3 regions of the Gallaecimonas kandeliae genome follow, and region 2 is predicted to be linked to each of the others. Evidence: predicted binding sites of a transcription regulator. Region 2 holds the regulator's gene; each other region holds the start of a gene.
The links. Region 2 encodes LexA, which represses DNA repair genes until DNA is damaged. Its sites were predicted from a motif close to TNCTGTATGTACATACAGNA; they were not measured.

Region 1: the regulator LexA is predicted to act here: its motif matches at 5,204-5,223, upstream of PVT67_RS09140 (YebG family protein).
Region 3: the regulator LexA is predicted to act here: its motif matches at 3,766-3,785, upstream of dinB (DNA polymerase IV).

Annotation. Positions count from the first base shown of each region.
Region 1 is NZ_CP118480.1:1,871,047-1,877,603, forward strand. It holds gene PVT67_RS09115 (sodium-dependent transporter) at 1-870, opposite strand, end outside; gene prc (carboxy terminal-processing peptidase) at 962-2,989, opposite strand; gene proQ (RNA chaperone ProQ) at 2,992-3,603, opposite strand; gene PVT67_RS09130 (GAF domain-containing protein) at 3,673-4,146, opposite strand; gene PVT67_RS09135 (SIMPL domain-containing protein) at 4,261-4,926, opposite strand; gene PVT67_RS09140 (YebG family protein) at 4,923-5,189, opposite strand; gene PVT67_RS09145 (bifunctional 2-methylcitrate dehydratase/aconitate hydratase) at 5,316-6,557, opposite strand, start outside.
Region 2 is NZ_CP118480.1:180,209-186,765, reverse strand. It holds gene ctaD (cytochrome c oxidase subunit I) at 1-1,393, opposite strand, end outside; gene coxB (cytochrome c oxidase subunit II) at 1,402-2,544, opposite strand; gene lexA (transcriptional repressor LexA) at 2,846-3,463, opposite strand; gene yvcK (uridine diphosphate-N-acetylglucosamine-binding protein YvcK) at 3,582-4,502, opposite strand; gene plsB (glycerol-3-phosphate 1-O-acyltransferase PlsB) at 4,625-6,557, shown strand, end outside.
Region 3 is NZ_CP118480.1:760,102-766,658, reverse strand. It holds gene pstS (phosphate ABC transporter substrate-binding protein PstS) at 1-80, opposite strand, end outside; gene PVT67_RS03620 (RT0821/Lpp0805 family surface protein) at 384-1,019, shown strand; gene PVT67_RS03615 (M17 family metallopeptidase) at 1,074-2,615, opposite strand; gene dinB (DNA polymerase IV) at 2,708-3,760, opposite strand; gene PVT67_RS03605 (outer membrane protein OmpK) at 3,909-4,649, shown strand; gene PVT67_RS03600 (hypothetical protein) at 4,674-4,901, opposite strand; gene PVT67_RS03595 (heavy metal translocating P-type ATPase) at 5,012-6,557, shown strand, end outside.

The DNA of each region.
Region 1 (6,557 bases), 1.7 Mb from region 2:
GCCGGCACCAGGCTCAAGGTGGTTGGCGAAGACCACGGGGTAGATCACCATGCCGGCGATGAGGGCCACCAGGGTGTCGAAGAAGGCTATCCACACCGAGCTCTTGGCGATGGAGACCCCTTCCGGCAGATAGGCGCCGTACATGATCATGATCCCCGAGGCCAGGCTCAGGGTGAAGAAGGAATGGCCCAGGGCTACCACTACGCCGTTGATGCTGAGCTTGGAGAAATCCGGCGCGAACATGAAGTGGAAGGCAGCCCAGAAGTCCCCTTCACTTGCGGCGTAGATGGCGAGCCCCAGCAGCAGCAGGAAGAGCAGCGGCATCAGCGCCGAAACGGCCCGCTCCAAACCCGCCTTGACCCCCTTGCCGATCACCAGCACAGTGGCGAGGACAACGGTGCTGGTCCAGCCCAGCAGGGCCCAGCCGTCATTGGTGAGATCGGCAAAGAGCGCCTGTACCTGTTTGGGATCGCCGGTGCCGAAGTCCCCTGCCCCAGCCTTGTAGATATAGGCAAGGGCCCAGCCGGTGATCACCACGTAAAAGGACAGGATCAGGTAACCAGAGACTACCCCCATCCAACCCACCAGGCTCCACCAGTGCGACTTGCCGGAACTCTTGGCCACCTCCAGCACAGAGCGGCCCGGGGTGTGGCGGCCATGCTTGCCAAGGGCCACTTCCGCCATCATCACCGGAATGCCGATGAAGAGGATGCAGACGAGATAGACCAGCACGAAGGCGCCGCCGCCGTTCTGGCCCGTGATATAGGGAAACTTCCAGATGTTGCCGAGGCCCACCGCGGCCCCCGTGGCCGCCAGTATGTAAGCGAGCCGGTTTGACCAGCGGTTGGTCTGGCGAGTGGCTTTCTGCATGCCGCCTTCCTTGTTGTTATTGTCCTGTTAAACCCTAACAGAGGGGACGGCATGAAAAAAGGCCCCGAAATCGGGGCCTTAGGCTTTTATCTTATTTCTTGGCCAACTGGCCGAGTTTGACGTAGTCCAAGGTGATGCGGGCCGCCTCCGCCAGATCCACGTCCGGCAGCTCGAAGTTCTTGGGCACGTCGTCCAAAGTCTTGAAGCTGTCCTTGCCCTCGAACTTGGCCCAACTGTTGATGCGGGCCAGGCGCTTCTGGTCATCCTCGTCCCGCTGGGTCTCCCGCTTGGCCTCGTTCAAGGAGACGGTCTTGTCGTCCTTGTGGGCCTCGTAGTCCTTGATGTCACCGAGGATATAGCTGTAACGGGGGTCGTCCTTCATGCGCTGCTGATGCAGCTTGTTCAGCTCGGCCACATTGCTGACCATCCCCAGGCTCTGGTAGTCGGCGCGGTCGATGTGGTCCCAGGGCAGGGAATTGCTCTCGGTGCTCTCCCCGACCTTGGTGGGGTCTATCTCGGCCGGCAGCAGGACATCGGGCTCGACACCCTTGTGCTGGGTGCTGCCGCCGTTGATGCGGTAGAACTTGGCGATGGTGTACTGGATGTGACCAAGGGGTTTGTCGAAGAGATCGTAGAGGCGACCCAGGCTGCGGTGCTGCTGCACTGTGCCCTTGCCGTAGGAGTTCTGGCCGATGATGAGGGCCCGGCCGTAGTCCTGCATGGCGGCGGCGAAGATCTCGGAGGCCGAGGCGCTGTAACGGTCGATGAGGACCGCCATGGGGCCGTCGTAGCTGGTCTTGCCGTCGTCATCCCCTTCCTCTTCGACACGGCCGCTGGCGGTCCTTACCTGCACCACTGGGCCTTCGTCGATGAAGAGGCCGGACAGGGCGGAGGCTTCGGTCAGGGCACCGCCGCCGTCACCGCGCAAATCCATGACGATGGCGCTGACGCCCTTGTCCTTGAGCTTGCCCAGCTCCTTCTTGACGTCCTCGGACAGGCCCACATAGAAGCTGGGCACGTTGATGACGCCAATGGTCTGGCCTTTGTACTCGCCATAAGGGATGGTGTAGACCTCGCCCTTGGCGGCGCGGTCTTCCAAACGAATTTTGTCGCGCTCCAGGGTCACTACCTTGGGTTTGGCGGATACCGAGCCACCGGGCAGCACTTCCAGGCGCACCTTGGAACCCTTGGGTCCCTTGATAAGCTCGACCACGTCGTCCAGGCGCATGCCGACGATGTCCACGAAATCGCCCTTGTCCTGGGCAACGGCGATGATCTTGTCATCCACCTTCAGCTCGCCGGACTTGTCCGCCGGGCCGCCGTCCACCAGGGAGGCGATGACGGTGTAGTCGTCTACCGACTGCAGCACGGCACCTATACCCTCCAGCTGCAGGTTCATCTCCATCTGGAAACGCTCGGCGTTGCGGGGAGACATGTAGCTGGTGTGGGGTTCGACCTGCTGGGCAAAGGCGTTCATGGCCAGCTGGTAGACGTCTTCGCTCTGGGACTGGCTCAGGCGCTTGATGGCGTTGTCATAACGCTTGGTCAGGGTGTCCTTGATCTGCTCCCAGTTTTTGCCGGCCATCTTCAGGTTGAGGGCGTCGTACTTGACCCGCTCGCGCCAGATCTCGTTGAGCTCGGCCTCGTCCTTGGCCCAAGGGGCCTTGGTCCTGTCGTAGGTGTAACTGTCGTCCTTGGTAAAATCCATGGGCTTATCGAGGAGCGACAAGGCGTAGGCGAAACGCTCGTAGCGGCGTTTCATGCCCAACTGGTAGATGTCGTAGGCGAAGTGGGTGTCGCCCTTGATGAGATCGTCGTCGATCTCGGTGCGGTACTTCTGGAAGCCGTCGATGTCGCTTTGCAGGAAGACGCTGCGGTTGTAGTCGAGGTTTTCCAGGTAGCGGTCAAGGATGGCGGACGACAGGGCGTCGTCCATCGCAAAATGCTTGTAGTGGGAGCGCCGGAGCAAGGTGGTGATCCGCTTGGTCGCCGTTTCGTGCTGGGCTTCGGGCGCCAGCTTGGGCAGCGCGTCCATGCCGAGGCTCGGCTCCACGGCATAGCTGCCAAAAGCCACCGCCACTGCCGCCGCCAGGGCGGCCATTCGAATCACCTTAACCATACTTACTCCCCTTTGGCGGCAATCAGGTGCTCGCCTTTAACGTGCATGACCATGCCGGTAACCAACTGTACTTGCACTGAATCCTTGTCGACGGCAACTACAGTACCCGGCAATGGTTTTTGGCCGCCCACGACCCGCACATCGTCCCCTACTTTCAGGGCATTGATGTCGAGGCGGGGCGCCTTGACTTTAGGTTTGACCCTAGCGCCTTGGTTTGGTTTACGGGAGCCCTTGTCGGCCGGTTTTTTGTAAGGCTTTTTGTCCGGGTCGACACCGGCCTTGCGCATGGATTCATGCAGGCTGGTCTTGGCGTGTTCCGCTTCGCTTTCAGTCACTTCGGCCGTTTCTGCCCCGTCCAGGTCGACCCGCTTGGCACCGGCCTTGACGGCCTTGAGGTAGCGCCAGGCGTTGGTGTAGTGGCGCAGCGCCACCCGCAGTTGGGTCTTGGAGACGCGCTCGTCACCATCGAGGCGTTCAGCCAGCTCCTGGAAGATACCGATCTTCAGGGGCTTGGCTTCGCCTTGCTGGGAAAAGCAGGAGGGGAAGTTTTCCACCAGGAAGGCGAGGACCGCCTTGGTGTCGGGGAGTTTGACCGAGCTTTCAGTTTGTTCCATGAGAGTTCCTTTGCCAGATACGCCCGCCTTGGGGCAGGCGCAGCGGCTTATTCTATAAGGACAGCCGGCTTATTTACCAGCTTTGCCCAGGGCTTGGCCAAGGGCCAGCACCAGGCTGTCGAGGCCGGCTTCATCGGCTTCGTCGAAGCGGCTGAATGAGGGGGAGTCGACATCCAGGACACCGATGATGGCGCCGTCTACGACCAGGGGCACCACTATCTCGGAGTTGGAGGCGGCGTCGCAGGCGATGTGGCCGGGGAAGGCATGGACGTCTTCCACCCTCTGGGTGGCGGCCGCTGAGACGGCGGTGCCGCAGACCCCCTTGCCAACCGGGATGCGCACACAGGCGGCTTTGCCCTGGAAGGGCCCCAGCACAAGGGTGTCGCCCTGCAGCAGGTAGAAGCCCACCCAGTTGAGGTCATCCAGGTGTTCGTTCAGCAGGGCGCTGACATTGGCCAGGTTGGCGATAAGGTCGGGTTCGCCTTCGATAAGGCCCAGGGTCATCTGGGTCAGTTCAGCGTAAAACGCGGCTTTGTTGCTCATCTCTACTCTAATCTGCCGTGGCGGCTTTTCATCAGGATGTCGGTATAACTTACCGGCCTTGGCCCTGTCCAGCCCTGGCAAGGTTGAAGGCCGCCTGCTGCGGCAGGCGGCGCCTCAGTCCTTGAGGGCAAAACGGGCAGAAACATTGGCCTGGACCTGGATCTCTCCGGGCGTCTGGGCACTTTCCCTGGCATCGCTCATGGCCGCGGCCTTGAGGAACATGACAGGGGGTCTGTAACTGCCCTGCTCGTCCACGCTGACCAGTTTGCCGAGCTGGGCGTCACCGGCCTTGGCCAGCAGCTTGGCCTTGGCCCTGGCCTTGGTCACGGCTTCGGCCAAGAGCTCCTGGTAGAGCTGCTCTTGCCCCGAATAGCCGAGGCTCGCCTGGCCCAACTGGTCGACCTTGGCCTGGGTAGTGGCCTTGAGCACGGCAGGGTACTTGTCGAACCCATGGACTGTGAGCTGGTAGCGCTGCTGGACCCGCAAGCCTACCGGCTTGTCTTTTTCATAGCGGGGAAAGACCTCGAAGCGATAACCCTGGATGTCCTTGTCCACCAGCCCCAGGCTCTTGAGCCTCGCCAGCAGTGGCTTGGCCCTGGCTTCAATGGCACTCAGCAACTGGTCAGGATCCTGGCCGTCGGCGATGAAGGTGACGCTGAAAGTCACTTCGTCCGGAGTCACGGCGCGGCTGGCCTCCCCTTGCACCGCTATGTACCTGTCCATGGCCAGACCCAGGGGGCTGACCAGGGCCAGCATCAGGGTTATCGCTTTTATCTTCATGTGCTTTCCTTTTTCCCTTTACTCGGTTTGGGTGCCACCTTGCCCTTGAAGGCCGCCAGCACCTGTTCCTTCTCGGTGGCCAGGAACAGCCCCAGCTGTTCGCGGTCCTCTTCACTCAGCTCCACAGGCGCCTGCTCCAGCAACTCGGCCAGCACTTCGGCGCTGTCCAGCAGCTTGTCGTAGGCGTCGGCTTCCTGTTTGCTGGTGAAGGTCATTTTTTCTATCCCCTTGCGTACAACCACGTACTGAATGACAACGGCCATAATGACTCCCATTTAACTGTTCGTTTATACAGTATCCTGGAAATGACTGAAGGTCACGCCCTCTTTTTCAGGGCACAAGGGTCAAACCCAGTATCGCAGCCAAGGCTGAGGCTTTTATGAACGGCCCTAGATCTGCAGCAGCGCCATGAAGTCATCCACCGGCAGGGTGCGAAGGGCCGCGTCGCTGTCCAGCAACGCGCAGATGGCCTCGGCCTGCCCCTTGGGGAAGCGGCTGGCGAGGTTAGCTTCGAACTTGGCCTTGAGCCGCGGTATACCTTCGGCGCGGCGGCGTCTGTGCCCAAGGGGGTACTGCACTTCCACCTTGGCGCTGTGGCTGCCGTCCTTAAAGAAGAGCTGCACCGCATTGGCGATGGATCGCTTGCGCCCGTCCAGGTAATCGCGGCTGTAGCTCTTGTCCTCGCTGACCGTCATCTTGGCCCTAAGGTTGTCGATTTGTGGGTGGGCCTGGTGGAAGCCGTCTTCAAAATACTCTGCCCTTAGCTCACCGAACAACAAGCCCACCGCCACCATGTACTGCAGGCAGTGGTCCCGGTCGGCGAAGTTGTTGAGCGGCCCTGCCTTGTTGATGATGCGCATGGCGCTTTCCTGGGTCTGGATCTCGATGCGGTCCAACTCCTCCAGCCTGGCCACCGCTTCCGCATGTAGCTTGAAGGCGCATTCGACTGCCGTCTGGCCGTGGAACTCGGCGGGAAAGGCTATCTTGAACAGCACATTTTCCATCACGTAGGAGCCCAGGTGCTGAGCCAGGGTCAGGGCCCTGCCCTGCATCAGCACCGCTTCCATACCCCAGGGCTTGGCGCTGAGGGCGCTGGGATAACCGGGTTCACCGGCCAGGGTGATGAGCGCCAGCCGCACCGCCCTGCTGGCGGCGTCCCCGGCTGCCCAGGACTTGCGCGGCCCGGCATTGGGGGCATGGCGATAGGTGCGCAGGGCCTGGCCGTCCACCAGGGCCTGGGACAGGGCAGCCATCACCTGCTCATGACTGCCGCCCAGCAGCTGCGTCACCAAGGCGGTGCTGGCCAATTTGACCAGCAGCACGTGATCCAGCCCGACGGCATTGAAACTGTTGGAAAGGGCCAATATTCCCTGGATCTCATGGGCCTTGACCATGGCTGTAAGCAGCTCCTGCATCAAAAGCGGCACCCTACCCTGGCTGCGGGCGCGCCTGGACTGGAAGTCGGCTACCGCCAAGAGGGCACCGAGGTTGTCGGAAGGATGCCCCCACTCTGCCGCCAGCCAGGTGTCGTTGTAATCCAGCCAGCGGATGCAGCAGCCGATGTCGAAGGCGGCCTTGACCGGATCCAGCTCGAAACGGGTACCGGGCACCCGGGCGCCCAAAGGTACCTG
Region 2 (6,557 bases):
GAATACGCCTCGGCATGCCCGCCAGCCCCAGGAAGTGCATGGGGAAGAAGAGCACGTTCACCGAGATCAGCGAGCACCAGAAATGGGCCTTGCCCAAGGTCTCGTCGAACATGTGCCCCGTCCACTTGGGTATCCAATAATAAGTGGCGGCCATGATCGAGAAGATGGCCCCCGTCACCAGCACGTAGTGGAAGTGGGCCACCACGAAGTAGGTGTCCTGGTACTGGAAGTCGGCCGGAGTCATGGCCAGCATCAGCCCCGAGAAGCCCCCTATGGTGAAGAGCACCAGGAAGGCCAGGGCGAACAGCATGGGCACCTCGAAGCTGATGGAGCCACGCCAGAGGGTCGCCACCCAGTTGAATACCTTCACCCCGGTCGGCACCGCTATCAGCATGGTGCAGTACATGAAGAACAGTTCGCCGAAGAGCGGCATGCCGGTGGTGAACATGTGGTGGGCCCAGACCACGAAGGACAGGCCGGCGATGCTGGAGGTGGCGTACACCATGCTTGAATAGCCGAACAGTTTCTTGCGGGCGAAGGTGGGCAGGATGGCGCTGATGATGCCGAAGCTCGGCAAGATCATGATGTAGACCTCGGGGTGCCCGAAGAACCAGAAGATGTGCTGGAACATCACGGGATCGCCGCCGCCGGCGGCGTTGAAGAAGTCGGTGCCGAAGTACTTGTCGGTGAGCACCATGGTCACGGCCCCGGCCAGCACCGGCATCACGGCGATCAGCAGGAAGGCGGTGATCAGCCAGGTCCAGACGAAGAGCGGCAGCTTCATCCACTTCATGCCCGGCGCCCGCAGGTTGAAGATGGTGACGATGATGTTCATGGCCCCCATGATGGAGCTGATCCCCATCAGGTGGACCGAGAACACGAACAGGGCAGTGGAGTCAGATGAATAGGTGGTGGACAGGGGCGCGTAGAAGGTCCAGCCGAAGGCCGGGCCACCCCCTTCCATGAAGAGGCTGGACAGCAGTATGGAAAAGGCGAAGGGCAGTATCCAGAAGCTCCAGTTGTTCATCCGCGGCAGGGCCATGTCCGGCGCCCCTATCATCATGGGGATCAACCAGTTGGCCAGGCCGACGAAGCCCGGCATCACGGCACCGAACACCATGATCAGGCCATGGACAGTGGTCATCTGGTTGAAGAACTGCGGCTCCACCAGCTGCAGCCCTGGCTCGAACAGCTCGGCACGGATCACCATGGCCATGGAGCCGCCGATCAGGAACATGATGAAGCTGAACCAGAGGTAGAGGGTGCCGATGTCCTTGTGGTTGGTGGTGGTCAGCCAGCGCATCACCCCCTTGGCGGGGCCGTGGTGAGCATGATCCTGGTGCTGTTCGTTGGCGCCGACGCCTTCGGCGTCCATTTCCCTTGTGACCTGCATGCTGCCTCCTACTTTTCCCCGCCTTGGATGAAGTTGTGCAGATCCGCTGCCTGCACCATGTCGCCCGTGTTGTTGCCCCAGGCGTTGCGCTCATAAGTGATGATGGCGGCCAGCTCCGACAGGCCCAACTGCTTGCCAAAGGCCTGCATGGCAGTGCCGGTGCGGCCGTTGAGGACCACCCTCATGTGCTCCTTGACGTCGCCCGTGGTGACGGGGCTGCCCTTGAGGGCCGGTATGGCGCCTGGCAGGCCTTCCCCTGTGGGCTGGTGGCACATGGCGCAGTGCCCTTCATAGAGCCGCTTGCCCTCGGTCATCAGCTCGTCCATGGACTTGTTCATGGCCAGCAGTTTCTGCTCTTCGGCCTTCTTGGCCTTGATGCGCTGGTCCTCGGCGGCCAGCCAGTGGTCGAAGTCGTCCGGTTTCTTGGCGATCACCACTATCGGCATGAAGCCGTGGCCCTTGCCGCACAGCTCGGCGCACTGGCCACGGTAGACGCCGGGCTCCTTGATGCGGGTCTGCACCTGGTTGATGAAGCCGGGGTTGGCGTCTTTCTTGATGGCGAAATCCGGTACCCACCAGGAATGGATCACGTCTTCGGAGGTGATGACGAAGCGGATGTTGCGGTCTGTGGGCAGCACCAGGGGCCTGTCAACCTCACGCAGGTAGTTCTGGTCCTTGGGCAAGCGGTTATGAGTCTGGTCATCTGTGGTGGCCAGCAGCGAGTAGAAACCCACGTCGGTGCCCAGGTACTGGTAATGCCATTTCCACTGGGAGCCGGTGATCTGCACCGTGAGATCCGCCTTGCCCGAACCGTCGTCGTCGCCGCTGACCAGCACCTGGGTGGCCGGTACCGCCATGGCGATAAGGATGAGGAAGGGAATGATAGTCCAGAGGATCTCCACCTTGGTGGACTCGTGGAATTCGGCGGCCTTGGCGCCCCGGGAGCGACGATGGCGGATCAGGCTGTAGAACATGACCCCGAACACCGCCAGGGCTATGGCACAGCAGATCCAGAAGATGGTCATGTGCAGGCCGTAGACCTGATGGCTGAAATCCGTGACCCCTTTGGTCATGTTGTAGTGGCTGGCCCAGGCGGGCCAGCAGAGGAACGCCGTGGCCAGCGCCCCTGATGCGAGATGACTCCTGCTCACACGCTTCTCCTCCGTCCATTTGCTTACCGCAAACGTCTGGAAAAGAGCCTTGCACAGTACGGCCAAGCTCTATGAAAGCTCTCCCCCGCCAACCCGCATCTACGTCATGAATACGGCTTTGCTTTCTGGATGCGGGGAGTACCCTTTCTGGTTGTTTTTTTGAACAACTTTTTTTCGCTACGTTAACACTTAACGAATTTCCGGCGATCCGTCCAGTCGCCGGCAAAGATAAAAATCAAAAGCGCCGCCCGGCGTGGTTTCCAGGTGGCGCTTTGGCTAAGTGCTTTAGCAGATTGGGAAATCAGAACTGGTTGTTGCGGATCACCCCGACCGCCAACCCTTCGATAGTCACAGGAGTTTCGCGCAGATCCACCAGTATGTCCTTGAAGTCGTCGTTTTCGGCGATCAGCCTCAACTGGTGGCCGTTTTGCTGCAGCCGCTTGACCGTGACCTCGTCCTCGACCCTGGCCACCACCACCTGGCCATTGCGGGCCTGGCTGGTGCTGTGCACGGCCAGCAGGTCACCGTCCATGATGCCGATCTTCTTCATGCTCTCGCCCTTCACCCGCAGCAGGAAATCGGCATGGGGATGGAAGAGAGCGGGATCCAGCTGGTAGTGGGACTCGATGTGCTGGGTGGCAAGGATGGGCTCGCCAGCCGCCACCTGGCCCACCAGGGGCAGGCCGGGCTCGTCGTTGGCACTCTCCTCTTCCAGCAGGCGGATGCCACGGGAGGTGCCGGCCAGTATTTCTATGACCCCTTTCTTGGCCAGGGCCTTGAGGTGTTCCTCGGCGGCGTTGGCCGATTTAAAGCCCAGCTGCTGGGCTATCTCTGCCCGGGTCGGTGGCATACCGCTGGCAGAGATGCGGTCTCGGATCAGATCCAGGATCTGTTGCTGGCGGGGAGTAAGGGGACGCATGGCTGCCTCAACTGGGTTTATTTACAGTAACTGTCAGTATATCCAGTTCCCTGGGGATGGCAAGGCGCCTGGCCTGCGGAAGGGTCGGCCCACAGCCCTTACAGAAAAATGCACAGACTTATCCACAACTGGCGAGGATCTTTTCCAGGCCGTCCGCCAGGGCACCCCTGTCGTGGCGGTAGAAGATCTGGTCGGAGGCCAGGGGTTGCTCGAGGCGGCGCACCCCGGCCGGCACGTTTTGCCAGTCAAGCCCTGGCGGGCAGAGCACCCAGTCCACCACCGGAAAGTCCAGCCGCTCATGAAGCCAGGCCAGGCGCGCACCGGCACTCAATTGACGTACCGGGCTCTGCTCCGGGGCCAGGTTTTCCACCCAGACCTTGAGGGCCTTGCTTTGGCGAAAAGCGGCGGCCAGATCCGGCAGCAGCAGCGGCGGCAACACAGAGGTGAGGAAGCTGCCCGGCCCCAAGATCAGCAGGTCCGCCTCGCGCACCGCATCCAAAGCCTCACGGGTGGCGGCCACCTGGGGGGAAAGGCTCAGCTGGCTGGGCATGGCCTTGAGGCCGTCCACCGACAGCTCTCCCAGGTGCCGGCGGCCGTCGGCCCCCAGGGCCAGCAGATCGGCCGGGCTCTCGGTCATGGGCAGAAGCCCGCATTTCACCCTCAGCACCTGGCGCACCAGGTTGATGGCCTCCACCGGCCGCACACAGAGGTCATCCAGGGCCAGCAGTATCAGGTTGCCGAGATTGTGGCCCTTGAGCTCGTCCTCACCGCCAAAGCGGTACTCGAAGAGGCGGCTGCCGGTGGAATCCTGGGTGATCAGCTGGTTCAGGCAGTTGCGCACGTCACCCCAGGCGATGCATTGGCGGCTCTGGCGCAACCGGCCCGTGGAGCCGCCGTTGTCTGTGGTGGTGACTATGCCGGTCAGGCGCGGACCGAGGAAGCTTAATGCTGAGAGGGTGCGGCCAAGGCCGTGGCCACCCCCCAGGGCAACGACACGTTCCAGGGCGGCCAGGTGCGGGCGATAGGGATGTTCGGTCATGCAGGGGCCAACAAAGGGATAGCCCCCTGAGGTTAACGCCCAGTCGTACAAGGTTGCAAAGACTTTGATGACGACTTCTGCTAAGCTAGCCGGCCGGCTAACTTTCACCGGGATCCCTATCCGTGCTGCCGAATTTTCTGTTAAAGGCCCTCAAGTGGCCCATCTCCCTCAGCGTCAAAAGCAAGCTGGTTCCGCAGGACCCCATCAAGGAACTGCAGTTGGACCCGGCCAAGCCCATCGTCTACGCCTTCAAGACTGCGTCCGCCTCGGACCTGCTGGCGGTGCGTCGGCTCTGCTTCCAACTGGGGTTGCCTGACCCGACCGAGCCCTTGCGCCTGAACGGCGAGATCCTGCCCCGCAGCCTCTTCCTGGACAGGCCAGTGGCACTGCTGACCCGCAGCCGCAAGTCAGGCAACTTCCGCACCGACCTGGCCAAGCTGTTGGACGCCCTGAACACCGATGAGCACCAGGAGATCCAGCTGCTGCCAATCTCCCTGTTCTGGGGCCGCCAGCCCGGCCACGAGAACCCCTCGCTGCTGGGCTCGATGCTGTCGGACTACGACTCCCCGTCCTGGCTCCGGAAGGCACTGATCATCGCCCGCTACGGCCGCGACAACTTCGTGCGTTTCGCCCGCCCCGTGTCCCTGCGCACCCTGCTGGCGGACAGGCCCAATGCCTCCCTCGACGAACTGGGCCACAAGCTGGCCAGGGTCGCCCGGGTGCATTTTTCCCGCCAGCGCCTGGTGATGACAGGCCCACGCCTACCCGACCGCGAGACCATGCTGGCGGCGCTCTTGAAGACAGAGCCCATGAAGCGGGCCATCGAAGACGAAGCCAAGGGCCGCAAGGAGGCCTACGGCCAGGCCGAGAAGCGCGCCGCCCAGTACCTGGACGAGATCGCCGCCAAGTTCTCCCCCGGCTTCGTACGCATCCTCGACCGGCTGCTGACCTGGATCTGGAACCGCATCTACAACGGCATCCAGGTCACCAACGCCGAGGTGGTGCGCCAGCTGGCCCATGACGGCCACGAGATCGTCTATGTGCCCTGCCATAGATCCCACATGGACTACCTGCTGCTGTCCTACGTCATCTACCAGCAGGGCATGGTGCCGCCCCACATCGCCGCCGGGGTCAACCTCAACTTCTTCCCGGCCGGCCCCATGTTCCGCCGCGGCGGCGCCTTCTTCATCCGCCGCAGCTTCAAGGGCAACAAGCTCTATTCCACCGTCTTCCGCGAGTACCTCTACAGCCTCTTCGAGAAGGGCTACGCGGTGGAATACTTCACCGAAGGTGGCCGTTCCCGCACCGGCCGGTTGTTGCCCCCCAAGACCGGCATGCTGGCCATGACGGTACAGAGCATGCTGCGCAAGGCCGAGCGGCCCATCACCCTGGTGCCCGTCTACATCGGCTACGAGCACGTGATGGAAGTGGGTTCCTACCTCAAGGAGCTGCGTGGCAACTCCAAGGAGAAGGAATCCGGCTGGCAGGCCTTCAAGTCCAGCATCCAGGCGTTGCGCCAGGACTTCGGCCAGGGCTTCGTCAACTTCGGCCAGCCCATACCCCTGACCCAGTACTTGGGCGAGCAGGTACCGGACTGGCGCCAGGCCTCAGAGAGCCCGGACGCCAAGCCCAGCTGGCTGACCCCCCTGGTCAACAAGCTGGGTGACGAGGTGCTGACCCGCATCAACGATGCGGCCGCCCTCAACGGCACCACCCTCACCGCCCTGGCCCTGCTGAGCGCCGAACACAGGGCCCTGACCCGGGAAGTGCTGGAGGCCCAGCTCGACCTGTTGCTGGCCCTGGCCAAGGCGGCCCCCTACTCGGCGCAGATGACGGTGCCGGAGCTGGACGGCAAGGCGCTGCTGGCCCAGACCCTCAAGGGCGACAAGTTCCTGGTCAGCCAGGACGGCCTGGGGGAACTGGTGAGCCTGGACGAGCACCGCGCCATCGCCATGACCTACTACCGCAACAACATACTGCACCTCTATGTGCTGCCGGCCCTGGTGGCCAAGCTGCTGCTGGGCCAGAGCTTCTCCAGCCAGCAGCTCAAGGACA
Region 3 (6,557 bases), 580 kb from region 2:
TTGATTACAGTGTCTGCCATAGCAGCGCCAGAACCGACAACCGCACAGCTCAGCACAACACCTTTAAGCAATTGCTTCATACTGAATTCCTAAGTTTTTGTCAGGAGGGCGAGGCGGCGCCAAGCCCTTGTTCATCAGGTCGAGGCATTTTTTAGCACCGCAAGATGACGCCAATGTTACAGGGCAAAATCCACCGCGAAAAAATCCCGCCGCCTAGCGCAGCCCCCTGCCACAGTCCCCTTTCAAGCCCCTGTTTGTATAGGCTTTATTAGCATTTCCTGCCAGTCGGAATGCGGGCAAAAAAAATTTGCCCTGCAAGGCGCTTTTTTTCGCTTGCTGCGTCCTACCTATACTTTTGTGACAGCATCTCAAGGAGAACACCGATGAACAGCGTCCCCTACCCCCGCCTGGCCGCCGTCGCCCTGCTGGGCCTGGCGCTGGCCAGCCAAGGGGCCCTGGCCGGCCCTGGCCCGGCCAACGAAAGGTCAAAAGAGGTCCACAAGGAACACAAGGAGAAGAAGGAACACAAGGACAACAGGGCCTATCCCAGGCCCATCTACCGCCACGACGACAGGGACGGCCACCAGGACCGCGACCGCCACGACTGGCCGGCCCACCCCGACCGCTACCGCCGTTACCATCACATCACCATAGTGCGCCCCTACGGGCCCTGGTACCTGGGCTACGGCCACTACCACAGCGACGGCGACGCCTGGAAATGGCTGGCCTTCACCGCCATCACCTTGGCGATACTGGACAGCCTCAACGAGGCCCAGGTCCGCGCCCACGAAGAAGCGCAGATCCGCGCCACCACGGCCCCCATCAACGAGTCCATCCAGTGGAGCCAGGGCAACGCCTCGGGATCTGTGACCCCCATTCGCGAGGGCACCAGCACCAGTGGCCGCTACTGCCGTGAATTCCAGCAGCAGGTGCAGGTGGGGGGGCGTAGCCAACAGGCCTACGGCACCGCCTGCCGCAATGCCGACGGCTCCTGGGAGATCGTCTCCACCGGCAATTGACTGCCCAAAAGAAAAAGCCCGCCAAAAAGGCGGGCTTCTTTTTTATCACTTGGCTCAGAGCAGGTAGCTGGCGGCCAGGGTGATCACAGGGGCCGCCGAAGGGCTGCCGTGTTGCCAGTCGCCCCCTTCCACGCCGGAGCCTGCGATATCCAGATGGCTGTAGGGGATGGGCTTGGCGCTGTCCAGGCCGTGCTTGTCGAGGCCCGCCGCCACGTCCAGGAAGGCCATGGGGAACTGGTGACCACGGGGAGTCACGGAGGAAGGCGCGTTGTTGCAGCTCAGCACGTCGTCAGCCTTGGTGCGCGGGGCTATGAAGTCGTAGTCCTCGCGGCGTACCCGGGAGATCTCGAAGGGATCGCCGTAGCGGTCGCCAAGCATGCTGAAGGTGGCGCCGGTACGCAGCTCGCGGGCCGGGCCGTTTTCCACGACGGCGGTGTAGGGGCCGACGGCGCGGGCGGCGTGGCCGGTGAGGGTGGCGATGGAGAAGATCTCCGGCTCCACGGCGTCCACGGCGTCCTCACGCAGGTGGGAGAGCAGGTCGGCCAGCACCAGGCGGCCTTCGGCGTCGGTGTTGCCGATGCGGACCCGCACCCCGGCGTGGCTGGGGATGATCTCGTCCGGCACGAAGCTGTCGGAGCCGATGGAGTTGCGCACTGCGCCTATCTCGGCGATGGCCTTGATGCCCTTGGGCTTGAGCAGCGCCAGTGTCTTCATGAAGCCGGCCACGGCGGCGGCGCCGCCCTTGTCACGGCTCATGCCGGCCATGTGGCCGCCCACCTTGAGGTCGGCACCGCCGGTGTCGTAGGTCAGGCCCTTGCCGGCGAACAGCAGGGTCTTCTCGATCTCCCCCTCCCCTTCGTATTCGAGGCGAATGACGCAGGGCACGTGACGCTCCACCACCAGGGAGGCGCGGGCCACGGCCATCAGCAGCGGGTAGTCGCGCTTGAGGCGGTCGGTGTCACGCAGCACCGAGACCTTGACGTCGGTGCCGGCGAACAGCTGCTCACAGTATTCGGCGAACTTGAGGGGTGCCATGCGCTCCGGCTCGGTGCCGCAGAGGTCGCGGCCGGCGCGGCGGCCCGCCTCTATGGCGGCGGCGGCGTCGATGTCCAAGCTCTCGGACAGCACGCCCACCAGGGCCACCGGCTCCACGGCTTCTTCGCCCAGGGCTTCGCGGGCTTCCAGAGGCTGCCAGAGGCCCTGGTAGAAGCCCAACAGGGCCACCAGTTCGGCCTGCTCGTAGCGCGCCTCGGCAGGGATGCCAGCTACCAGCAGCAGCGGCTTAGTGGCACCTGCGTCGCGGGCCAGGGCGGCGGCTTTCTTGCCGGCGTCGTAGAAACGGCGCACGTCGTCAAAGTCGCGCTTCAGAGAACCGGTGGCGGCGGCCACCAGGCGGCCACCGGGGGCGGCCTGGGTCGGGATCAGCAGGCAGCCGGAGGCCAGGCGCGCATCCAGGCGGCCGTAGTCAGCCAGGGCCTCGGCCAGGCTGCCCGGCAGCTCGGCGCCAGGGCCATGGATAAGGATAAGGGCGTCATACTGGCCGCTCTCGAGGGCGGCTTGGAAGTCGGTTTCACGTTGGGGTTTGGCAAAGGCCATGTCATTGTCCTGTTTAGGTAGGATGGGGTCATTCTAGGCCAGGGGCGCCTTGCCACCAAGTCGGCTGGCAGCCACCACTGGTCCGCTCAGCCTCAGTCGCCGTCCTCGAACGGCAGGGCCAGTTGGCAGGCCTGGCGCGGCGGCGCCAGCCCCACGAAGAGCCCAACCAGCCGCACGCCGCGGCCCTGGCCGCGCTGGTAAGCCCCTTCCAGCAGCACCTCGAAGAGGCCCTGCTCCAGGGCCGGGCTGATGTGCTCCATGGTGGTCTGGGTAAAGTCGGCGAACTTGAGTTTGACCCCCAGCTTGGCGATGGGCCTGTCCCCCAGGCGCCGCTCCAGCTCGGGCCTCAGCTCGGCGGCAAGGGCCCTCACCTCGGCCAGGCTCAAGAGATCCTTGGGCACTGTGGTCTCCACCCCCACCGACTTGCGCTCCCGGCTCAGCACCAGGGGCCGCTCGTCCCGGCCGAAGGCCCGCTCATAGAGGGCGGCGCCGAACTTGCCGGTCTGCTTGAGGAACCAGTCACGGTCACAGGCCTGGATGTCGGCGCAGCTCTTGAGGCCGAGGCTGGCCAGCTGCGCCTCTGTGGCGGGGCCGACGCCTGGGATCTTGCGAAGGGGCAATTCCCGCACGAAGTCCGCCACCTGTTCGGGACGGATCACGAAGAGGCCGTCCGGCTTGTTCTCTTCGGACGCTATCTTGGCCAGGAACTTGTTGGGAGCCACCCCGGCCGAGGCGGTCAGATCCAGCTCGCGGCGGATGTCGGCGCGGATGGCCTCGGCGATCAGCGAGGCCGAGCCGCGGCAATGGGGGCTGTCGGTGACGTCCAGGTAGGCTTCGTCCAGGGACAAAGGCTCGATAAGGTCGGTATAGCGGGCAAAGATGGCGCGGATCTGCTGGCTGACCGTCTTGTAGAGGGCCATGCGCCCCGGCAACAGCACCAGCTGCGGGCAGAGCTGCTGCGCCTTGTGGGTACTCATGGCCGAGCGCACCCCGTACTTGCGGGCCTCGTAGTTACAGGTGGCGATGACACCACGGCGCTCCGCCGCCCCCCCTATGGCCAGGGGCACAGTCTTGAGGGCCGGGTTGTCCCGCATCTCCACGGCAGCGAAGAAGCAGTCCATGTCCACATGAATGATCTTGCGCACCACAAACCTGTATGGATAACCAGTACAAGAGCCATTCTAGCGCCGCTGATGTGATCCGGGGAAGACTTGTATGGAAAGGTTCTGGAAATCGATTGCCTTTTCAGGCGCCATCAATAGACTTAGCGCCGTTTTCACTGAGGAGAGATCCATGCGCAAACTGCTTCTGGCCGGCCTGGTGGCCGCCCCGGCAATGGCCGGCCCCCTGCAATGGCAGGACAACAGCCTGAGCTACCTCTACGGGCAAAACTATAAGGTCACCCCCGGCACCCAGCAGACCCTGACCGTCGAGCACGCCTCCGGCTGGAACTTCGGCGATCTCTTCTTCTTTACCGACTTCACCCATTTCAACGGCACCAGCGGCGACAGCAACACCTATTACGGTGAATTCAGCCCCCGCTTCAGCGCCGGCAAGCTGCTGGGCAAGGACCTCGCCTTCGGCCCCGTCACCGACGTACTGCTGGCCACCACCTACGAGTTCGGCGAAGGCAACGTGGAAACCCTGCTGGCCGGCCCCGGCTTCGATCTCAAGCTGCCCGGTTTCGATTTCTTCCAACTGAACTTCTACCAGCGCATGCCCCGCAACGGCCGTGACGGCCACACCGTGCAGGTGACTCCGGTATGGAAGATGCGCTTCCCGGTGGGCGACAGCCAGGTCGTCTTCGACGGCTTCATGGACTGGGTCGTGAACAGCGACGGCGTCTACCACGCCAACCTGCACTTCAACCCCCAGCTCAAGTACGACCTGGGCCCGGCCCTTGGCCTGCACAAGGACAAGCTGTTCGTCGGTCTCGAGTACGATTACTGGAAGAACCGCTTCGGTATCAAGGACAGCCCGGCCTTCCGTACCAACCAGAACACCGCCAGCCTGCTGGTCAAATACCACTTCTGAAAAAGGGCCCACCAGGGCCCTTTTTTATCGGCACAGCCGCACCAGCCCCAGGCTCAGCCAGGGCAACAGCAGCCAGCTCAGCAGCAGCCACCAGCTCCCCTGGGGCGCCAACTCCAGCCAGAGCCCGGTCAGGGCCAAAAGCGCCATCACAAACAGCCAGGGTCTGTCCCCCTGCTCTCGCCGCCGGCATCCCTGGTGCAGCGGCAAAAGCCAGCAGCCCAGCAACAAAAAACGCAGTGCTATCCAAAACATAAGCCCTCCTTGGCCGGCCACAAGGCTACCCAAGTGCGGGGCTTTGCTCAATGCCTTGACCTTGAAGTAACTCCAGGGTTTAGCCTATAGACAGCAACCAAGGAGGAACCATGAGCCAAGCCGTACATCTTGCCTTGCTGGGGGTCAGTTGCGCCGGTTGTGTGCGCAGCATCGAAAAAGCCCTGGGCACTGTCGAAGGAGTCGAGAAGGCCAGCGTCAACCTGGCCGATCGCAGCGCCCATATCGAAGGCAGCGCCGAACCCCAGGCCATGATCGAGGCCATCCAGGCCGCCGGCTACGACGCCCGGCTGCTGAGCGGTGACGACGAGAGCGATCTCGACACCCAACAGGCCGCCGAAAACGCCCACCTCAAGAAACTCTGGTGGCAGAGCGCCGCCGGCCTGGCCCTGGGCGTACCGCTGATGGCCTGGGGCCTGCTCGGTGGCGAGATGATGGTCACTACTCCCGGCTCCCGCCTGGCCTGGGCGGCGGTGGCGCTGCTCTGCCTGGCTGTTATGGTGCTGGCCGGCGGCCACTTCTACCGTGGCGCCGCCAAGGCCCTCGGCCACCACCAGGCCAACATGGACAGCCTCATCGCCCTGGGCACCGGCGCCGCCTGGCTCTATTCGGTGGCGGTGCTGGCCTTCCCCGCCCTCTTCCCCGCCAATGCCCGCCATCTCTATTTCGAGGCCGGCGTCATGATCATCGGCCTCATCAACCTGGGCCAGGCCCTGGAAGTGCGGGCCAGGGGCAAGACCTCCCTGGCGCTGCGCCGGCTGCTGGACCTCAAGCCCAAGACGGCCAGGGTGCTGAGGAAGGGCAAGGAGTGGGACATACCGGCAGCGGCGGTGCTGCTGGACGATCAGATCCGGGTCCGTCCCGGCGAGACCTTGGCGGTGGACGGCAAGGTATTGGAAGGCACAGGCCTCGTCGACGAGAGCATGCTCACCGGCGAGCCTGTCCCCGTAGCCAAGGCCGAGGGTGACAAGCTGCACGCCGGTACCTTGCTGCAACAGGGCAGCCTCATCTTCGAAGCCACAGGCGTGGGCAAGGACACGGCCCTGGCCCGCATCATAGCCCAGGTGAAAAAGGCCCAGGGCTCCAAGCCCCCCATAGGCCGGCTGGCCGACAACATCGCCGCCGTCTTCGTGCCGGCCGTGATGGTAGTCGCCTTGGTGGCGGCCCTCGTCTGGTACAACCTGGGGCCGGCCCCGGCCGTCAGCCACATGCTGGTGGTGGCCACCTCGGTGCTGATCATCGCCTGCCCCTGCGCCCTGGGCCTGGCCACCCCCATCTCCATCATGGTGGGGGTGGGCAAGGCTGCCGAGGCAGGGGTGCTGATCCGTAGCGGTAGCGCCCTGCAAAAGCTCTGCGAAGTGGACACCCTGGTGCTGGACAAGACCGGCACCCTGACCCAGGGCAAGCCCAAGGTAGTGGACGCCAAGTTGCTGTTGGAAGGGGAGATCAAGGCCTGGGTCAAGGCCCTGGAACAGGGCTCTGAGCACCCCTTGGCGGCCGCTTTGCTGGACTGGGCAGGTAGCTCCGCCCCCGCCCCCATCACCGGCTTCGACACCCTCGCCGGCCACGGCGTCAAGGCGATGCTGGACGGCGAGCCCCTGCTGCTGGGCAACCAGCGGCTGATGGCGGAGCAAGGCA